4 regions of the Faecalibacterium sp. BCRC 81149 genome follow, and region 3 is predicted to be linked to each of the others. Evidence: predicted binding sites of a transcription regulator. Region 3 holds the regulator's gene; each other region holds the start of a gene.

What was found. Region 3 encodes HrcA, which represses chaperone genes, less so after heat shock. Its sites were predicted from a motif close to TGTTAGCACTCNNNNNNNNNGAGTGCTAACA; they were not measured.
Positions count from the first base shown of each region.
Region 1: a site for HrcA is predicted at 2,321-2,351, ahead of clpB (ATP-dependent chaperone ClpB). Genes of this name have one in related genera too.
Region 2: a site for HrcA is predicted at 2,783-2,813, ahead of D3F01_RS01645 (co-chaperone GroES). Genes of this name have one in related genera too.
Region 4: a site for HrcA is predicted at 3,379-3,409, ahead of D3F01_RS02110 (Hsp20/alpha crystallin family protein). Genes of this name have one in related genera too.

Region 1 is NZ_QXJA01000017.1:27,182-32,538, forward strand. It holds gene clpB (ATP-dependent chaperone ClpB) at 1-2,254, opposite strand, end outside; gene D3F01_RS14075 (FKBP-type peptidyl-prolyl cis-trans isomerase) at 2,492-3,634, opposite strand; gene D3F01_RS14080 (malic enzyme-like NAD(P)-binding protein) at 3,915-5,087, shown strand; gene D3F01_RS14085 (fumarate hydratase) at 5,103-5,357, shown strand, end outside.
Region 2 is NZ_QXJA01000001.1:338,640-343,996, reverse strand. It holds gene D3F01_RS01660 (ATP-dependent Clp protease ATP-binding subunit) at 1-602, shown strand, start outside; gene D3F01_RS01655 (diacylglycerol kinase family protein) at 758-1,738, shown strand; gene D3F01_RS01650 (PD-(D/E)XK nuclease family transposase) at 1,830-2,651, shown strand; gene D3F01_RS01645 (co-chaperone GroES) at 2,891-3,175, shown strand; gene groL (chaperonin GroEL) at 3,224-4,864, shown strand; gene D3F01_RS01635 (hypothetical protein) at 5,154-5,357, shown strand, end outside.
Region 3 is NZ_QXJA01000004.1:86,046-91,402, forward strand. It holds gene dnaK (molecular chaperone DnaK) at 1-1,779, opposite strand, end outside; gene grpE (nucleotide exchange factor GrpE) at 1,883-2,512, opposite strand; gene hrcA (heat-inducible transcriptional repressor HrcA) at 2,509-3,582, opposite strand; gene D3F01_RS06640 (stage V sporulation T C-terminal domain-containing protein) at 3,767-4,309, opposite strand; gene D3F01_RS06645 (diguanylate cyclase) at 4,399-5,357, opposite strand, start outside.
Region 4 is NZ_QXJA01000001.1:435,523-440,879, forward strand. It holds gene D3F01_RS02095 (threonine/serine exporter family protein) at 16-1,350, shown strand; gene D3F01_RS02100 (DUF4866 domain-containing protein) at 1,464-2,216, opposite strand; partial or broken gene D3F01_RS02105 (argininosuccinate synthase) at 2,356-2,637, shown strand; gene D3F01_RS02110 (Hsp20/alpha crystallin family protein) at 2,781-3,245, opposite strand; gene D3F01_RS02115 (TfoX/Sxy family protein) at 3,629-3,943, opposite strand; partial or broken gene D3F01_RS02120 (ADP-ribose-binding protein) at 4,100-4,216, opposite strand; gene D3F01_RS02125 (MerR family transcriptional regulator) at 4,465-5,190, opposite strand; gene D3F01_RS02130 (HFLK protein) at 5,308-5,357, opposite strand, start outside.

The DNA of each region.
Region 1 (5,357 bases), on a different contig from region 3:
GCTTTGCGTCGTCGCTCAGCTCGTTGGAGCCATTGGCCCGGCGCTGCTCCAGATCGTTCAGGATGATGTCGCTGCCCAGATTCGAGGTCAGGATGATGACCGTGTTCTTGAAGTCCACGGTACGGCCCTGGCTGTCGGTGATGCGGCCATCGTCCAACACCTGCAGCAGGATGTTGAACACATCGGGGTGGGCCTTTTCCACCTCATCGAACAGCACCACGCTGTAGGGTTTGCGGCGGACAGCCTCGGTCAGCTGGCCGCCCTCCTCATAACCCACGTATCCCGGAGGCGCACCGATCAGGCGGCTGACGCTGAACTTCTCCATATACTCCGTCATATCGATACGCACCATGTTGCGCTCATCGTCAAACAGAGCCTGTGCCAGCGCCTTGGCCAGCTCGGTCTTGCCCACACCGGTGGGGCCGAGGAAGAGGAAGCTGCCGATGGGGCGGTTGGGGTTGGCGATGCCTGCGCGGCTGCGCAGGATGGCCTCGCTCACCTTGGTCACGGCCTCGTCCTGACCGATGACTCTCTTGTGGAGCACATCGTCCAGATGCAGCAGCTTCTCGCGCTCGCCCTCCACCAGCTTCTCCACCGGGATGCCGGTCCAGCGGGCCACGATGCGGGCGATCTCCTCGTCGGTCACACGGTCACGCAGGAGGCTGTCCTCCTTCTTCTCGTTGGCCAGCTTTTCCTCTGCTTCCAGCTGTTTCTGCAGCTCGGGCAGCTTGCCGTATTTCAGCTCAGCGGCCTTGTTCAGGTCATACTCACGCTGGGCTTTCTCAATGGCGGCATTGGTCTGCTCGATCTGCTCACGCAGGGTCTGTACCTTGCCAATGGCGTTCTTCTCGTTTTCCCACTTTGCCTTCATGCTGCGGAACTTATCCTGCAGCTCGGCCAGTTCCTTTTCCAGCTCATGCAGGCGGCTCTGGCTCAGGGCATCGGTCTCCTTTTTCAGGCTGACCTGCTCGATCTGCAGCTGGGTGATGCGGTGGGCCAGATCATCCATCTCGCTGGGCATACTGTCCATCTCAGTCTTGATCATGGCGCAGGCTTCATCCACCAGGTCGATGGCCTTATCCGGCAGGAAGCGGTCGGTGATATAGCGGTCAGAGAGGGTTGCGGCGGCGATCAGCGCATTATCGCTGATCTTCACGCCGTGGAACACCTCATAGCGCTCCTTCAGGCCACGCAGGATGGAAATGGTGTCCTCCACTGTGGGCTCATCCACCTGCACCGGCTGGAACCGGCGCTCCAGAGCGGGGTCTTTTTCGATATACTGGCGGTATTCGTCCAGCGTGGTTGCGCCGATGCAGTGCAGCTCGCCCCGGGCCAGCATGGGCTTGAGCAGGTTGCCCGCGTCCATGGCACCGTCGGTCTTGCCCGCACCCACGATGGTGTGCAGCTCATCAATGAAGAGGATGATCTTGCCCTCGCTCTTCTTGACCTCATTCAGGACGCTCTTCAGGCGCTCCTCAAACTCGCCGCGGTACTTTGCACCGGCCACCAGCGCACCCATGTCCAGGCTGAACACGATGCGGTCCTTCAGGTTCTCGGGCACATCGCCACGCACGATCCGCTGGGCCAGGCCCTCGGCGATGGCGGTCTTGCCAACGCCGGGCTCACCGATCAGGCAGGGGTTGTTCTTGGTCTTACGGGACAGGATACGGATCACGTTGCGGATCTCCTGATCACGGCCGATCACGGGGTCCAGCTTCTGCTTCCGGGCCAGATCGACCAGATCCTGGCCATATTTCTGCAGGGCGTTGTAGGTATCCTCGGGGTTGTCGTTGGTCACGCGCTGGTTGCCGCGCACGGCAGTCAGCTGCTGCAGGAACGCATCCTTCTTGATGTTGAAGGCGCGGAACAGCTCCGTGGTGTTCTGGGTCGGCTCATCCAGCAGGCCCAGGAACACATGCTCAACACTGACGTATTCATCCTTCATGGCCTTGGCTTCCCGGGCGGCGGCACTCAGGACTTTATCCGTTGCCTGCGAGATATAGACCTTGTCCGGGTCACGGCCGGAGCCGGACACCCGGGGCAGGGCCGACAGCTTTTCGGCCACAGCAGCGGCAAAGCTGCCCGGGTCCACATTCAGCTTCTGCAGAAGCTGCGGGATCAGGCCCTGCTCCTGCGAAGCCAGGGCGTGCAGCAGATGTTCCGGCTCCAAAGCGTTGTGCTGGTACTCCACAGCCAGCTGCTGGGCAGCCTGCAGAGCTTCCAGTGTTTTCTGCGTATATTGATTGGTATTCATAGAATCGACCTCCATTCGTACCGGAAGTGTTATTTCAGCAGTCTTTCAGATTGATTGCCATTTCATTTTTAGCACTCTATCTGTTCGACTGCTAAAACTATACTCCAAACACCCCACTTTGTCAATAGGGTTTTCGATGGTACGGCAACAATTCACAAATTGTTTGCAAACAAGACAAAAATGCCGCCCCGGCAGACCCGAAGCGGCACAAGTTCTCTTGATATGGGGGCAGGACACTCAGCTCACCACTGCGCTTTCCGTCAGCGCATCGGTGACGGCATCCATCAGGGCGACCATGGTGCAGTAATTCTCACCGTAGGTGCCAGTGTAGGAGGAATAGGTATCGATCTGCTCCTGGGTGGGCACGATGTCCAGTGTCTCGGCCACTGCCTGATAGAGCAGAGCCTCCTTGGAGTAGGTGGTGATGCTGTCGCTCATCCCCTCCAGCAGGGCATCGGCGTTTTCATAGCCTGCGGCGGTCTGTACAAAGCTGTCCAGATCGTAGCCGTAGTAGTTGGCCATGGTGTAGTAGTAGTTCAGGCACTGGTTCACCTGATAATCGGTGACCTCCTTGGGCAGCTCCTTGAAGGTGGAGTTTGCCAGCAGGTCGTCCATGATGGCGTTCTGCAGGTTGGTGTTGTAAAGCATCTTCTGGTAGAGTGCCTTCAGCTCCTCCACGGTGTGAACATCATCGCTCTCGCCGTAGTTCTCGGCCACCCACGCGTCGGTCAGCTCGGGCAGGACCTTCTCGCTGATGTAGTTCAGGGTAACGGAGAACACAGCCTTTTTGCCGCTCAGGACAACGGTGTTGCCCTCGGAATCGGTAGAATCGCTGTATCCCTCCGGGAAGGTCACGGTGACATCAAAGGTCTCGCCGGGGGTGTGGCCCACGATCTGATCCTCAAAGCTATCGACGAAAGTACCGCTGCCCAGGGTCAGGCTGTAGCCGCTGTAAGTGCCGCCGCTGAACGCAACGCCATCCACGGAACCGGCATAGTCGATGTTGACGGTATCACCGTCCGCTGCGGCACGGTCCGTCACCTGCTTCTCGGTGGAGTGGTCGCTGAGCAGGCTGTCGATCTCGCTCTGGACCTCCTCCTCGGTGGGCTCGATCTCAGAACGCTTGAAGGTAAGGCTTGCAAAGTTCTCGGGCAGGGTGACATAGTCAAGCGCCTTCACGCCCTCCCAGTAGCCGTTCTCGTCCAGACCGCTGCTGTAGGAGAAGTTCTCGTAATCGTAATCTTCCGCGCTGCCGTAAACAGCGGCGGCTGTGCTGGAAGCAGCAGAAGAAGAATCAGCGGACTTGGAGCAGCCTGCTGCGCCCAGCACCAGCGCACCGGCGCAGAGCAGGCAGACCGCTTTTGTGATGATCTTTTTCAAAATAAAGTTCCTCCTGTTGGAACACCGGCATCCCGCCGGGTTCAGATTCGGGTTTCATAGTACAGACCTTATTATAAAGGGCAAAAGTGAAAAAGAAAAGAATTTTGCAGAAATTCCACAAATAGAGCGCCGGGTTTGTCCGACTTTTGCGGGGCACCGGCCGAAAAAGCGGCTTTTCCGGTGGAAATGCCCGCCCGGTTCTGTTAAAATAAAAGAGATATGAGAAACCCCGGCCGCTCTCTTCAGCGAGAAGCGCCCGATACAAACGGAGGAACACCCCATGGATTACAACAAAGCCGCCCTTGAAATGCACGAGACCCACCACGGCAAGGTGGGCATTACCAGCAAGGTGGAGGTCAGGACCCGTGATGACCTGTCTACCGCCTACACCCCCGGCGTTGCCGAGCCCTGCCGCAAGATCAAGGAAAAACCCGACGATGTTTATAAGTACACCTTCAAGGGCAACATGGTGGCCGTTGTCTCCAACGGCACCGCCGTGCTGGGCCTGGGTGACATCGGCCCCGAGGCCGGTCTGCCTGTGATGGAGGGCAAAGCCGTGCTGTTCAAGGAGTTCGGCGGCGTGGATGCCTTCCCCATCTGCATCGATGCCCACGATGCCGCCAGCGTGATCGCGGCCTGCAAGGCCATTGCCCCCACCTTTGGCGGCATCAATCTGGAGGATATCAAGAGCCCCGAGTGCTTTGAGATCGAAGAGACGCTGGAGCGGGAGCTGGATATCCCCGTGTTCCACGATGACCAGCACGGCACCGCCATCGTGGTGACCGCTGCCCTCATCAATGCCCTGCGCGTGGTGGGCAAAAAGATGGAGGACGTGCACATCGTCCTGAACGGCCCTGGCGCTGCCGGTACTGCCATCATCAAGATGCTCATGACCGCTGGCGCAAAGGATATCGTGGCCGTGGACCAGTTCGGCACCCTGTACAAGGGCTGCAACAGCGCCGAGGCCCACAAGAACTGGCTGGGCGAGGTGACCAACCCCCGCCAGATCAAGGGCGGCCTGAAGGAAGCCATCGAGGGAGCCGACGTATTCATCGGCGTGTCCCGCCCCGGCATCCTGACCACCGAGCTGTGCAAGACCATGAACAAGGACGCCATCGTCTTTGCCATGGCCAACCCCACCCCGGAGATCATGCCGGACGATGCCAAGGCAGGCGGCGTGCGCGTGATGGCCACCGGCCGCAGCGACTTCCCCAACCAGGTCAACAATGTGCTCTGCTTCCCCGGCCTGTTCAAGGGAGCTTTGAGCGTCCGCGCCCGCGATATCAACGACCAGATGAAGCTGGCCGCAGCCTATGCCATCGCTGACCTGATTACCGATGCCGACCGCAGCGAGGAGAACATCATCCCCGGCGCGTTCGACCCCCGTGTGGCCGAGGCCGTGGCTGCTGCCGTGGCAAAGGCTGCCCGCGAGACCGGCGTTGCCCGCCTGTAAAGGGAGGAACACGAGATGAGGAACATCTCCGCACAAGCCATCACCGATACCGTAGCCCGGCTCTGCATCGAGGCCAACACCCGCCTGCCGCAGGATGTGCAGGCGGCGCTGGACAAGGCCCGGCAGGAAGAGCCCTGGCCGCTGGCAAAGAATACCCTGGACCTGCTGTGGTCCAACCTGAGCGCCGCCAGAGAAAAAGACCTGCCCATCTGCCAGGACACCGGCATGGCCTGCGTGTTTGTGGAGCTGGGCACCGATGTCCACATCGAC
Region 2 (5,357 bases), on a different contig from region 3:
TCTTTGACGAGATCGAAAAGGCCCACCCGGACATCCAGAATATCCTGCTGCAGATCCTGGAGGACGGCCAGCTCACCGATGCCATGGGCCGCAAGGCCGATTTCCGCAATACCATCGTCCTGCTCACCTCCAACCTGGGGGCACGCTTTCTGGCCGGGCAGAGCGCCCCGCTGGGCTTTGCGGCGGGCAGCGAGGCCGTGTTTGAAAAGCAGTCGGCCCAGGCCATTGAAGAGGCCAAAAAGTGGTTCCGGCCCGAGCTGGTGGGGCGGCTGGATGAGCTCATCGTGTTCCGTCCCCTTGCAGAGGACAGCCTGTGTGCCATCGCCGAGAAGCTGCTGGGCCAGCTGGAAGCCCGTGCCGCCCGCAATGGGTATCAGCTGACCCATACGCCCCGGGTGGGGGCAGTGCTGGCCGCAAGGGCGCGCTCGCCCTATGGGGCCCGGGAGCTGCGGCGGCAGGTGGACCGCGCTGTGGAACAGGCCCTCGCCAACCAGATCGCCTCCGGCACGGCCCACACCGGCCAGCACTGGACCGCCGACTGCACGGTGGATGGGGCAATCGTGTTGGAAGAGGGGGAAGCAGTAGAGCAAACCATCGGCTAAACCCATCAGTCACGCTGCCCTTACAGATGCATTGGCTCCCCCTTCGGGGGAGCTGGCGAGCGAAGCGAGACTGAGAGGGTGAGCACGCTTCCCCCTTGCATCCTCCGGCGTTTTCGTTTATCATAGAGAAAGCGAAACGCCCCAAGGAGGAAACCATGCGTTATTTGTTTTTACTGAACCCCGCTGCGGGCAAGCAGGACTGCACCGTCCAGCTCATCCCGCAGATCAGAGCCGCTGCCGCCCGGGCCGGGTGGAGCCAGGCCGATTATACCATCCACACCACTGAGTATGCGGGCCACGCCCGGGAGCTGGCCCGTGCCGCAGCCCAGGAGGCAGCGCAGGCAGGGGACAGCCTGCGCATCTGGACAGCGGGCGGCGACGGCACCTTCATGGAAGCCATGACCGGCGTGCAGGGCTTTGCCAACGCCGCCGTGGGCTGCCTGCCCTACGGCAGCGGCAACGACTTCCTGCGCACCTACGGCACCCGGGCGGAGTTTACCGACCTCGATGCCCAGCTGGCGGGCGGGGAAGTGACCATCGACCTGCTGGAGACCAGTCTGGGCCTGTCCGCCACCATCTGCGCGGCGGGTCTGGACGCGCAGGTGGCCTACGGCATCCCCAAGTTCCGGCGGATCCCCCTGTGCGGCGGCGAGATGTCCTACCTGCTCTCCATCGTGGAGCAGCTCTGCGGGCATATCGGCCGCAGGGTCACCTTTACCATTGATGACGAGGAGCTGACCGTGGACTGCCTGATGTGCGCCATCTGCAATGGCCGGGCCTATGGCGGCGGCTTCCTTGCCGCCCCCGAGGCCGACCCCGCCGACGGCTGGCTGGACGTGATGATCGTCCGCAGGGTGGGGCGGCTGACCATTGCCAAGCTGCTGGGGATGTACAAGAGCGGCCGGCATTTTGTGAACGGCCAGCTCACCGAGGAGGCAAAGCCTTACTTCCTCTACCGCCGTGCCCGGCGGGTGGCGCTGCACCCTGCCGATGGCCGCGGCCCCATCGTTGCCACCGCCGACGGCGAGTGCGCCCCCTGTGATGCGGTGGAGGCTATTCTGCGCCCCCTGAGCGGCCGCATCCTCCTGCCTGCCTCGGCGTATGAGCGGTTTGTGACGAAACACGCTGTGGTATGAAATTTACAGAAATACGCTTGATTTATGAAGAATTCTATGATAAGATGAAGCCGTAAGAAGGTGTTTGGAAAAAAGCAGGAGGGATGGGGCTATGAACTGGTCGGATGCAGAGAAAAAAGAAAAGCGGCATCAGGAAGATCTTGATCGTCTGCGCAGCTTTCGCCCTATGGATGATACCTTTATGCGAGGGCTCTTTAAGGAAAATCTTCCGCTGGCAGAGTTGGTGCTTCGGATCATTACCGGAAAGCCTGATCTGATCCTGACAAAATGCGAGACACAGGCTGATATGAAGCGAGTGACCGGTGCGCGTTCAATCTGTCTGGATGCCTATGCAACCGACAGTGCGGGCAAGAAGTATGACATTGAGGTCCAGCGCGCGGACAATGGCGCAGACCCGCACCGGGCAAGATATCATTCCAGTGTGATGGACGTGGAAAATCTGGACGAAAAGCAGGATTATAAAGAACTGCCGGATACCTATGTTATTTTCATCACGGAAAATGATTACTACAAGGCTGGCGAGCCGATCTATACGATCCAGAACATGAATCTGACGCTGAACCGCCCGTTCAATGATGGTGCCCATATCCTGTATGTGAATGGGGAATACCGGGATGATTCAGAGATCGGCAGGCTGATGCACGATTTCAATTGCACCAGCGCGGATGAAATGAATTTTGAACTGCTGGCAGAGAGAACACGCTATCTGAAAGAAAACCCGAAAGGAGTGAGCGAAATGTGTAAAGTGATGGAAGACCTGAGAGTGGAAAGCTATACGGAAGGCCGGGAAGAACAGGCCAGAATGATGGCACAGAAATTGTACCGAAAGGGATACTCCATTGAGGAGATCGCTGATATGGTGGAGTACAGCACCGAGAAGGTGGAGGAATGGCTCACGCCGAAAGCAGGTTGAAACAGGAGAAAAAGCGCCCGGGTATCGCAACGAAAAAGTACGATATCCGGGCGCTTTTGCGTTGTCATAAATTCTTAACAAACAAATTTTGAGAAAACCCTTGATTTTTACCCCTGAGATGAGTACAATACACTTAGCACTCAGAGAAAAGGAGTGCTAAACAACCAAAGGCCCGGCAGAAACGGGCCGAAGGTGCCAAAAAAGTTTTCATTATATTTTATTATAGGAGGGCAAGAACTATGAAGATCATTCCTCTTGCAGACCGTGTTGTTATCAAGGCCGTTGAAGTCGAGGAGACCACCAAGGGCGGCCTCATCCTGACCGGCAGCGCCAAGGAGAAGCCCCAGGTGGCTGAGGTCGTGGCTGTTGGCCCCGGCGGCATCGTGGACGGCAACGAAGTCAAGATGACCGTGAAGGTCGGCGATAAGGTCCTGACCAGCAAGTACTCCGGTACTGAGGTCAAGGTGGACGGCGAGGAGTGCACCATCGTGCGTCAGGGCGATATCCTGGCCATCGTGGAGTAAGTTTCCCCTCTGAAATTGAAATTTGAGCTTTGAAGGAGCGATTTGATTATGGCAAAACAGATCAAGCAGGGCGAGGATGCCCGCAAGGCACTGTGTGCCGGTATTGATACCCTGGCAAATACCGTGAAGATCACCCTGGGCCCCAAGGGCCGCAATGTGGTGCTGGGCAAGAAGTTCGGCGCACCCGTCATCACCAACGACGGCGTGACCATTGCCAAGGAGATCGAGCTGAAGGACGAGTTCGAGAACATGGGCGCGCAGCTGGTGCGTGAGGTCGCAACCAAGACCAACGATGCCGCAGGCGACGGCACCACCACCGCAACCGTTCTGGCACAGGCCATGGTCACCGAGGGCATGAAGAACGTTACCGCCGGTGCCAACCCCATGGATATCCGCCGCGGCATGAGCAAGGCTGTTGCCAAGGCTGTTGAGACCATCAAGGCCCACAGCCAGAAGGTCAAGGACAGCAACGATATCGCCCGCGTCGGCACCATTTCTGCCGGTGACCCCGAGATCGGCCGCCTGATCGCCGAGGCCATGGAGAAGGTCACCTCCGACGGTGTCATCACCATCGAGGAGAACAAGACCACCGCTGAGACCTACAATGAGATCGTGGAAGGTATGCAGTTTGACCGCGGCTACCTGACCCCCTATATGGTCACCGATACCGACAAGATGGAGGCTGTTCTGGACAACGCCGCCGTCCTGATCACCGATAAGAAGATCAGCGTCATCCAGGATCTGGTCCCCCTGCTGGAGCAGGTCATGCAGAACGGCATGAAGCTGCTGATCGTGGCTGAGGACATCGAGGGCGAGGCTCTGTCCACCCTGATCGTCAACCGCCTGCGCGGCACCCTGAACGTCTGCGCTGTCAAGGCTCCCGGCTTTGGCGACCGCCGCAAGGAGATGCTGCAGGATATCGCTATCCTGACCGGCGGCACCGTTGTGTCCGCTGATCTGGGCTATGAGCTGAAGGACGCTACCGTCCAGATGCTGGGCCATGCCCGTCAGGTCAAGGTCACCAAGGAGAACACCACCATCGTGGGCGGCGCAGGCGATAAGGATGCCATTGCAGCCCGCATTGCACAGATCCGCAACCAGATCGAGGCTTCCACCAGCGATTTCGACCGTGAGAAGCTGCAGGAGCGCCTGGCAAAGCTGGCCGGCGGCGTTGCAGTCATCAAGGTCGGTGCTGCTACCGAGGTCGAGATGAAGGATAAGAAGCTGCGCATCGAGGACGCTCTGAACGCAACCAAGGCTGCTGTTCAGGAAGGTGTTGTTGCTGGCGGCGGCACCGCTCCCATCAACGCCATCCCCGCTGTGCGCGCCCTGTGCGACACGCTGGAAGGCGACGAGCGCACCGGTGCCAAGATCGTCCTGAAGGCTCTGGAGGCACCTCTGCGCCAGATCGCCAAGAACGCCGGTCTGGAGGGCAGCGTCATCATCGACAAGATCGTTTCTGCCAACAAGCCTAACTACGGCTTCGACGCTCAGAACGAGGTCTTTGTTGAGGATATGATCGCCGCCGGTATCGTTGACCCCACCAAGGTCACCCGTTCCGCTCTGGAGAACGCAGCATCCGTTGCTGAGATGGTGCTGACCACCGAGAGCCTGGTCGCTGACCTGCCCGAACCCCCCGCTGCTCCCGCAGCCGGTGGTGACATGGGCGGCATGGGCGGCATGTACTAATAACTGCCAAAAACCCGCATGAACACTTGATTTTTGGAGCGTGCGAAAACGGATTTACGCCAAACTTACGCCACTTACGCCAAAAATCAAAGCGCACTATAGGGTAACAAAATCGGCACTCGCTGAAAAGCGGGTGCCGATTTTTTGCGTCTAGGGGATTTGAAGACTCATGAAACCCACTGATGGATTCTGCGAGCGGCAGACTGTCAGCGGCTTTATTGTTGACGAAAAACAAAGGTAGGGATACAATAATAAAAAAGAATGTAAAACCGGAAGGGAGCGCGCCGCCATGCAAAATCAGAGGGACTTCTGCACAGAATGCCGCAGAGAAACGAGCTACACCCTGAAGAAAATCAAAATCAACCAGACCATCCGGGAAAAGGAATATACTTTTGAGATTACGGCTGCTTTCTGCAACGAATGCGGCGGCGAAATGGGGATTCCCGGCCTGATGGACTACAACATGAAGGAAATCGACGAGCAGTATCGTAGC
Region 3 (5,357 bases):
CTGGTTGTTTGCGCCAGCATCGGGGCCGGGCTGTGCGCCTGCAGCCTGCTGGGCAGCAGCGGCAGCCTGATACATCTTCTCAAAGACATGGCTCAGCTCATCCTGCTTTGCCTTGATCTCATCGATGGAACCGGACTGAACAGCGGTCTTGAGGTCGGCCAGCTTTGCCTCAGCTTCGCTCTTCACGTCAGCGGGCATCTTGTCGCCGTTCTCCTTCAGCATCTTCTCAGTCTGGAACACCATCTGATCAGCGCCGTTGCGGATATCGACCTCTTCACGCTTCTTCTTATCATCGGCAGCAAACTGCTCAGCTTCCTTCACAGCCTTGTCGATATCTTCCTTGGACATATTGGTGGAAGCGGTGATGGTGATGTTCTGCTCCTTGCCGGTGCCCAGATCCTTTGCGCTGACCTTCACGATGCCGTTTGCATCGATATCGAAGGTAACTTCGATCTGAGGCACACCACGGGGAGCCGGAGCAATGCCATCCAGGTGGAACACACCCAGGCTCTTGTTGTCGCGGGCAAACTCACGCTCGCCCTGCAGAACGTTGATCTCAACAGAGGGCTGGTTATCAGCGGCAGTGGAGAACACCTGGCTCTTGTGGGTGGGGATGGTGGTGTTGCGGTCGATGATCTTGGTGCACACGCCGCCCAGGGTCTCAATGCCCAGGCTCAGCGGGGTGACATCCAGCAGCAGCAGGCCCTTGACATCGCCCTGCAGAACGCCGCCCTGAATGGCAGCGCCCACAGCCACGCACTCATCGGGGTTGATGCCCTTGAAGGGCTCGCAGTTCAGTTCCTTCTTGACTGCATCGTAGACAGCGGGGATACGGGTGGAACCACCGACCATCAGGACCTTCTTCAGGTCAGAGGGACGCAGGCCTGCATCCTGCAGAGCCTTGCGGACAGGGGTCATGGTACGATCGACCAGATCAGCGGTCAGCTCATTGAACTTTGCGCGGGTCAGGGTCATATCCAGATGCTTGGGGCCGGTAGCGTCAGCAGTGATGAAGGGCAGGTTGATCTGGCTGCTCATTGCGCTGGACAGCTCGATCTTTGCCTTCTCAGCAGCTTCCTTCAAGCGCTGTGCGGCCATCTTATCCTTGCGCAGGTCGATGCCGTTCTCGTTCTGGAACGCATCTGCCATCCAGTCGATGATGCGCTGGTCGAAGTCATCGCCGCCCAGGTGGGTATCACCGTTGGTGGCCAGAACCTCGGTCACACCGTCGCCCATCTCGATGATGGACACATCGAAGGTGCCGCCGCCCAGGTCGTAGACCATGATCTTCTGGTCCTCTTCCTTATCGATGCCGTATGCCAGAGATGCGGCAGTGGGCTCGTTGATGATACGCTTGACGTTCAGGCCGGCAATGGTGCCTGCGTCCTTGGTTGCCTGACGCTGGCTGTCGTTGAAGTATGCAGGAACGGTGATGACTGCATCGGTGACAGTCTCGCCCAGATAAGCCTCGGCATCTGCCTTCAGCTTCTGCAGGATCATAGCGCTGACCTGCTGGGGAGTGTACTCCTTGCCGTTCAGGGTCACCTTGTGGTCGGTGCCCATATAACGCTTGATGGAAGCCACCGTGTTCTCAGGGTTGGTGATGGCCTGGCGCTTTGCCACCTGACCCACCAGACGGTCGCCGGTCTTGGTGAAGCCGACAACAGACGGGGTGGTGCGTGCACCCTCAGAGTTTGCGATAACAACGGGCTCGCCGCCCTCCATAACAGCCACGCAGCTGTTGGTAGTACCAAGGTCGATACCAATGATCTTACTCATAATGAAAGCTCCTCTCAAATTCAGAACGTTTTTTTGTTTATGTGATGCTCAAATGTTACCAAGCGGATGTTATATTTGAAAACCCTTGCGGGGTCTTGCAAAATCACTCTGCCACAACAACGGTGGCATGGCGGACGATCTTATCGCCCAGCTTGTAGCCCTTCTGGTAAACCGTGATCACGGTGCCGCTCTCCTGCCCATCAGGGGCGGGGATCTGCTGCACGGCATTCATAAAGTTGGGGTCAAAGGGCTTGCCCAGCGCCTCGATCTCCTCCACATGGAGGGTGCTCAGCGCCTTGGCGGCTTTGTCCAGCGTCATGGTCACGCCCTTCTTGTAGTTCTCGTCGGTGGTGGGGGCGTTGGCCGCCATCTCCAGCGTATCCAGAATGGGGATGATCTGGTTCACGGCAAAGGACACGCCGTCGTTGAACTTCTGGTCAGCCTCACGGGTGGAGCGCTTGCGGTAGTTCTCATACTCGGCGGCCATCCGCAGCAGCTGATCCTTGGCCTGATTGGCATTCTTCTCAGCCGCGTCCAGCTTTGCCTTCACAGCCTCCAGCTCCCGGGCCTTCTTGTTGAAGAAGCCATCTTTTTTCTTGGGGTCTGCCGCTTCAGCGTTCGTCTCGGGAGCCGCTGCCTGCTCAGGTGCAGTTTCCGGGGCGGCCTGCTCGGCGGTGTTGGGCTCCACGGCAGGTTCTTCTGCCTGCGGGGTCTTTTTTGTTTCTTCGCTCATTCCAGGTCCTCCTTATAGATCACAGTCCGCCGGGGTGCGGCTGCCTGCGGGGTATCTTTTCGTTTGCCGCTCATTCCTTCGCCAAGCTGATCGGCAAAGGTGTGGAGCAGCGGCATCAGCTTCTGGAAGGGCATCCGGGTGGGGCCGATGAGGGCCACGGAGCCCCAGAGGCCTCCGCCCACCAGATACCGGTCACTCACGATGCACAGGCCGGGGATCTGAGGTTCCAGATCCTCGCCCAGCAGGATGCTTTCGCTCTGCTCTGCCGGGGGTGCAATGAGGGCGGCGGCCTGCTCTTCGTCGTTCAGCAGGCTCAGGATGCTGCCCACCTTGCCGTCCAGCTGGGGCCAGTCCAGCAGGTACTGCTCACCACCCAAATACACATGGGGCTGGGTGGAATCCTGCAGGATAGCGGCGGCGGCGCTGATCACCGGCACCAGCTCCGGGCTGATCTGGCTGCACAGCTCTGCAAGGAGCCGGGGCGACAGATCAACAGGAGCCACAAAGGTCAGGTTCCGGTTGAGCAGGGCGGCAAGCGCCGCTGCATTTTCCCGGGAAAGACCGGTGCGGACCCGCGCCACACGGGTGCGGACATAACCGGCAGTGGTCACAGCCAGCACCGCTGCGGCGCTGCGGCCCACCTGCACCACCTCGTAATGGGCGATGCAGAGATCCTCAGCACAGGGAGTGCTGACAGCGGCAGTGCAGCCGCTGATGGCGGCCAGTGCCTTGGCGGCACCCTGTGCCAGCTTTTCCGGCTCATGGTCAAGGCTTGCGAACACCGCGTCCACACGGGCGCGGGTCACACGGTCCAGCGGCTGGTCATCGGTGAGAAGATGATCCAGATAATAACGGTAGCCCTTGGCACTGGGGACACGGCCTGCGCTGGTGTGGGGCTGCTCCAGCAGACCCAGCTTGGTCAGCGCGGCCATCTCGTTGCGCAGCGTGGCACTGGAAACTGCCATATCAAAGTAGTTTGCCAGCACACTGCTGCCCACGGGCTCGCCCTCGAGGCCATACAGCGCAACGATCGCCTGCAAGACACGCTGTTTGCGTGCATCCATCGTCATAGCGCCTGCCTCCTTCGTTCGCTTTTTGTTCTTTAGCACTCCTTCTTCCTGAGTGCTAAGACCATTATATCCAATTTTGCGGCGCTGTCAATAGCTTCTCAGAAAAGTTTTGAAAGATTCATAATTCTGTCATAAAGGCCGTACAAAAAAGAGCCGCCCTGCGGCGGCTCTCCTATATAATAGATCATTCCTCCATCTGCTTTGCCAGAAATGCCGCCGCCACGTTCACCGCCTTGAGCTGAGCGGCATCGGGCCGGGCAGTGCGGTCCTCCGTAAGCAGGCCCACACTGCCGGTAACATCCCCCGCCGCAATGATGGGCACAGCGCACAGCAGCGCCCGGGGTGAGCCCTCACAGGGCAGCAGTGCCTTTTCAGGGCTGCCATCGCTCTGGTAGGGCTTGCGGCTGTCCATCAGCTTTTCCAGCGGCTGGCTCACGCTGCGGTCTGCCAGATCCCGCCTGCCCGCACCGGATGCCGCCAGAATGCGGTCCCGGTCTGAGACAAAGGCCGTCAGGGCAAAGCACTTGCTCAGCACATCCACATACTGGGCCGTCACCCCGCTCAGCTCCCCCATGGGCGAATACTTTTTGAAGATGACCTCGCCGTCCCCTGTTGTGAAGATCTCCAGCGGGTCTCCCCTGCGGATGCGCTGGGTGCGGCGGATCTCCTTGGGGATGACCACCCGCCCCAGCTCGTCGATGCGGCGCACGATGCCGGTTGCTTTCATAAGGTTCCCTTCCTTTCCATGTTCCGGTTTTGCTTCCAGATTTCTGCGAAGTATGGTTATTCTGTGGAAACAGGAAGGGAATTATTCATTCAGCTCCTGCCGGAGCGCTGCTTATCCTCATACATCCGGTGGTCAGCCAGGATGCGGATGGCACGCACATCGTCACTGTCACTTGGGTAGACCGCACAGCCGCAGCTGGTGCCAACCTGCACCTCTGCATCCTTCAGGCGGTAAGGCTCCCGGATGGCTGCCTTGATCTTTTCCACCCGGCTCTTGCAGAACCCCTCCGTTGCGGCTCCGTTGACGATGAGGGCGAACTCATCCCCGCCGATGCGGAACACCGCATCGCTCTCCCGCACGCAGCCCCGCAGGCGGCTGGCCACCTCCTTGAGCAGCTGGTCGCCCACATCGTGGCCGTAACGGTCGTTCACAGGCTTGAAACGGTCAAGGTCGAGGTAGAACAGGACAAACGGTGTCTTGTACAGCTCGTTTTCTTTCAACAATGCGTCAAAATAGCGTTCATTATACAGTCCGGTCAGGCCGTCGGTGTTGGCCAGGTCCTCCATCTGCTGGCGGGCCTCCTCTTCCTGCTGAAGTGCGCGCTCCTTTTCCTCCACGCGCAGGCGGGCATCGGTGCGGACACCGTGCACCAGCACGATGCCTGCGCAGAGGAACAGGCCCGCCAGCAGCAGGATGGTGGCATTCTGGATCTTCCGCATTCCGCTGTCCACCACGTCACGGCCGACGATGCCCACAATGGACAGATCCTGAAAGCCCACCGGCCGGTAGACCAGATAGTAGCTCTTGCCCTCGAGACAGTAGGAAAGGCTGCCGCTGCGGACCTCTGCCACGTCCTGCCGGGCCCGGGTCAGTGCGCCCCCATCCACCTGCGTGTGTTTCTGCAGGTAATCGAACAGGTTGTCCATCCAGTCATCGATCTCGCTCTTGGGCTCCTCCGAGAGCATCACATCGCCATCGGGATGGATGATGTAGCAGTCGCTCTGCCCGCCGTAGGCATTGCCGCCGATCAATTCCTCAATGGTCTTAT
Region 4 (5,357 bases), on a different contig from region 3:
AGGAGGCTTTCCGGTATGGGACAACGGCAAAGTGAGATCATCAAAAATCACATGGAAGTCTACTGGCACGACTATGCGTCGGCCAGCAAGGGCGTCCCCATTACCGAGGCGGGGCTTGTGGAAAAAGCCTCCGTCATTGGACGCACCGGGCTGATGCTGCTGGAATGCGGCACCGGCGCATGGCGTGTCCGAAGCTCCATGAACACCCTTTCGCGGGAGCTGGGAGTCACAACAACAGCGGACATCGGCCTGTTGTCCATTGAGTTCACCTGCTTTGATGGTGACCAGTGTTATACCCAGTCACTCTGTCTGACAAACACGGGCGTGAATACCTCCCGGCTGAACCGGCTGGAGCATTTCGTCAACGACTTCGACCGGGAAGGAAAATTTATGACCGGCGAAGAGCTGCACAGCCACCTCGATGAGATTGAGCGCATCCACGGCTTGTATTCGCCCATCGCACTGGGCTTTGCAGCCGCACTGGCCTGCGGCTGCTTCACCTTTCTGCTTGGCGGCGGCATTGTGGAAATGCTGTGTGCCTTCTGCGGTGCAGGCATCGGCAACTTTGTACGGTGCAAGCTGACAAAACACCATTTCACCCTGTTTCTGGGCATTACGGTGTCGGTCTGTTCAGCAAGCCTCGTGTATGCCATCCTGCTGAAGCTGGCAGAGGTGCTGTTTGCCGTATCGGCGCAGCACGAGGCGGGGTATATTTGCTCCATGCTCTTCATCATTCCGGGCTTTCCGTTCATTACCAGCGGCATCGACCTTGCCAAGCTGGATATGCGCTCCGGGCTGGAACGTCTGGCCTACGCCGTCCTCATCATTCTGGTGGCAACCATGACGGCTTGGATCATGGCACTGCTGCTGCATTTGCAGCCGGTGCAGTTCCCTGCCCTGAGCCTGACACTCCCGGAAGAGATCGTGTTCCGGCTGTTGGCAAGTTTTGGCGGTGTGTTCGGCTTTTCGCTCATGTTCAACAGTCCCCGGAACCTGGCAGTCTGCGCCGCCCTTATCGGTGCGGTAACGAACACGTTCCGGCTGGAGCTGGTGAGCCTTGCGGGCTTTCCGCCCGCTATTGCAGCGTTTCTGGGCGCACTGCTGTCCGGCTTGCTGGCCTCCTGCCTGAAGAGCGCCGTCGGTTATCCCCGCATCTCCGTCACCGTGCCGTCCATCGTTATCATGGTACCGGGACTGTATTTCTACCGTGCCATCTATAATCTGGGCATCCTGTCTCTGATGGACTCCGCCACATGGTTTGCAGATGCCATTCTCATCATCGTGGCACTGCCGTTAGGGCTGATCTTCGCCCGTATTGTCACTGACAAGACTTTCCGTTATTGCACCTGATGTGCAGCATTTCCATTCTCCCTTATAAGGCAAAACGCAGCGAATCTTTTAACGGTTCGCTGCGTTTTGTTTTGCTGTGATGCACTTATAAAGGGAGTTCGTTTACAGGGCGTTTACTCGCCGTAAACGATCTTGGTAGAAGTTTCCACATGGCGTTCCAGCCGGTCGGCAAAGTGTTCCAGCGGCAGAAAAACGCCAAGTTCATCGTAGCGGGTTCCGCCGTCCTTGAGCGTATCCTGTCCATAGTAGACCACGGAACGGGGCAGTGCGTGCTGCAGCCTCATCTGGATATCCCAGACGGTGGAGTAGGCCTCCGCTTCCGTTACCTTCTGCTTCACGGTGTCCGGCAGTTCGTAGATCAGCAGCAGCCCCAAATGCTGGTTGTAGTGGTACTCCACCACATCCATCGAGCCTTCGTCGTAGCCGTGATACTTGCAGTAGCCGCTGGCAAGGTACATTTTTACCTTTTCCTGCTTCTGGAACACCCGGATGAACCGGTCGTATACTTTGCTGCTCACGGCAAATTTGTTGTTCGGCAAAAGAACGCCGGCATCATCCGTCAGGATCACCGGGTTCGGCTGACCATCGGCGTTGAATTTGAACGGGATCAGAGCAGCGTTCCGTAGCAGGTCAAACATACTGTGCTGGCAGATCGCCATCAGAAAGGCAGACAGATCCTTGTTCTCGTAGGCATTGAACAGCGCTGCGGCAAACTGCTGTGCACTCACGGCCGGCGCATCCAGTACTTCTGCCATGTCCAGCGAGTCGTTGAAGGTATCCATCAGGCGGTGGCAGGCTTCTGGATTTTTCAGGATCTCCCCGAACAGTGCCTCTGCCTTTTCTTCTCTTGGAAATATCGTTGCCATCAAAAGACCCTCTTTCTGTTTATTTCCAACTACTATTATAGGTTCATAATGCCCCGCTGTGAAATACTGCTTTCATATTGCTGCTATATACAGAACACTTTTTACACATTTTCCAAGTGCCTGTATAATGGATGCTGCAATCATGTATGATGGCCAGTGGTTCAGCCCGCTGCGCAAAGCTCTGAGTGCCTTTGTCACCTCCACACAGGAGCATGTCACCGGCAAGGTACGTCTGGAACTGTACAAGGGCAACCTCATCAATGCAGGGGTCTGGTCGCCGTACTCTCTGTATCGTGAGGACATCGCCACCTTTGCCGCAGGCGGCGACTACAAGCAGAGCGATGCCACCGGTTTCATCAGCATCTATGGTCTGCCCACTAAGGTGCAGGCTATCGTAAACAGCGAAAAAAAAGGGGAATGAAGTAGTTTATAGCAGTTTGTGTTTTTAATGCACAAGCATCGCTTGTGGTTTACTCTGCGAATAAAAATGGCCCCGGAGGGCTTGTTGCAGCTCTCCGGGGCCATTTTATGTGCGTGTGTGACTTGGCACACACGACCGGCGTTTTACTCGATCTCGATCAGATTCGGGTTCTCAGGCAAAGCCTTCGTCTGCTGAGGAGCAGGCAGCTCGATGTGCAGGACACCATCCTCGAACTTTGCGTGGATGTCCTCCTTCTTCACATCGCCCACGTAGAAACTGCGTGCGCAGGTGCCGGAGAAGGATTCGCGCCGCAGATAGCGGCCCTTCTTATCCTTTTCGTCATTGCTGTGGCTGCGCACTGCCTGAATGGTCAGGTAGCCGTCGTTCAGATCCATCTGAACGTCTTCCTTCTTGCAGCCCGGCAGGTCAACCGCTACTTCGTAGCCGTTGTCCGTCTGTTTGACATCGGTCTTCATCATGTTTGCACCACGCTTACCAAAGGTATCACGAGCCTCACGGTTCATCATACGTTCCAGTGCAGCGTCATTCCAGAACGGATCGAAGAAATCATCGAACAGGTTTTCATGGAAAACAGTCGGCATAAGCATAAATCATTCCTCCAATCCCGGCGTTCGGGTCGGGGCAAAAAATCTGAAGCGTCCACTCGGAAAGGCTTTCCGGGGAGCCTTGCGGCTCTCCTTTTGCCCTTCCTCCTGAGCACGCCACTATTATAGCACCATGCGTTAGCAGTGTCAATAGTAGAGTGCTAATATTCACGAAAAAATAACACTTCTGCAACAATTTCTTGGTTCTGTCTTTCCCTATTACCACAATGAGACAAAAATCACCCCTGGGAGATGGAATCGCATACCGTTTACTTTCCGGCTTATCCCATTTTAGCGAAAAAAGCTACGTTTCAGTTGTTTTCCTTCATAACGGTCACTCCTCTCTTATGGATGTTCTTGGGTGGCAAACTGGAAGTTGTTTATTTCTACTTTTTCGGTTTTGGGGCTGGCAGTTCATCATACATTGCATGAAACAAGCCTGTCAAAAATTCCTTATTATCAACTTCATCTACCAACAACATCTCTTTTGCTCCCTCATAGGGTAATTCATACGGAGCTGTCGGCATATAACTAATTGCTGATTTTACTGGTTTAACAAGTAATCTATCATCATAGATACCGCCTACAACCTTGCCACGATAATAAATAATAAATTCTCCCATCATAGCTCGATAAGTAATTTCTTCTAACTCAGATAGCTGCCCTAAAATAAACTCTAAGTATTCCTTGCTTGATGCCATATTTCCACCTCAAATTCCGATTTTCCGCCCTCAGTATACCACGCTTTCCCCTTGCAGAAAAGCACCTGCACGAAAAGGGGCCGCCCGCAGATCCTCCGGCAGGCGCTTCAAGGTCTCTGCCCGCAGTTCCTGTGGCATCCCGTAAAAGGCTTCGGCAATGCCACCGCCGCCCAGCAGGCTGCGGTTGGCTGCATTCACGATGCAGTCACAGTCCAGCTTGGTAATGTCTCCCTGCACGATTTCCAGTTGGTTTTTGATTTGTTCGGAACGCATGGTATTTCCTCCTCAAAGCGTAGTTGCATCAAAATATACTCGTAAGTTAGTTTCTTGCGAGTATAATACTTCATCCTCTGCACAAGGTCAAGCAGAACATTTTCAGCGCCACATCACCCCTCTGACCGCACGCAAAACAGGCTCCTGCAAGCGTTTAGCCACTGGCAGGAACCCGTTTATTTCTTAGTGTTTCATCATCCACAGACCATGCAGGTTGCAGTAGGCGTATATTAACACCGACTTTGGGCTTATCGGCAATAAATTTCAATGGCTTTCTGAGCAAATTCTGCCGCGCCCTCTCCCCCGGCAGCGTTGATGTTCTCCGTAAACTCGCCGCCGGCACCGTACATCTGTCCAAGTTGATACAAAATGGGCTTCGTGCAGGTATAGTAATTCTCGGTGATAAAGTCCTGCAGCTTTTTCACCTGTGCCTGTACTGCGGGGTCTGCCGGTTCTCTGGTTTGCAGCGTTCCGAATGCCGCTACGAGCCCCATCAACTGCTCGTTGATGTTGTCAGATTCCTTCTGCGTCCGCCGGGCATTTTTTGCCTCAAATTCCTGATACTCTGTGGTTTCGCCCCACTCTCTCTTTGCACGTTCTGCGTATTCCTTGATCTTCTGTGTGTCAAATGCGTTGAAGTCCATAACGTTTCCTCCTGTTGTCCGAATCTTCTCCGCAAGAGCGATCAACTTTTCCAGATGCTGTTTTTTCAGGGTCAGCAATGTGATCTGCTGTTCCAGTGCCTTTTCCCGGTCAAACTCCGGGTTTTTCAGAATTTTTCGGATATCCTCCAGTGAAAATTCCAGTTCTCGGAACAGCAAGATCTGTTGCAATCGTTCCAGTGCAGCATCATCATACAGGCGATAGCCCGCCTGCGTTCGATGCGTCGGATGCAGCAGACCGATTTTATCGTAATATTGCAGCGTCCGAATGCTCACCCCGGTCAGATTGCTCACTTCCTTGACAGTCATCATTTCGTTTTCCTCCCTTGCGACAAGCTCAGTATACGCTATGACGCAACGTCAGGGTCAAGTGCTTTTTTAGTTTTTTTCGCCGTTTACCACAAGCAGCTCTGCACCGTGGGGATGCCCTCAGCTTCCCATAGCGATGAGCACCAGCACGACCACCACCGCGATAGCGA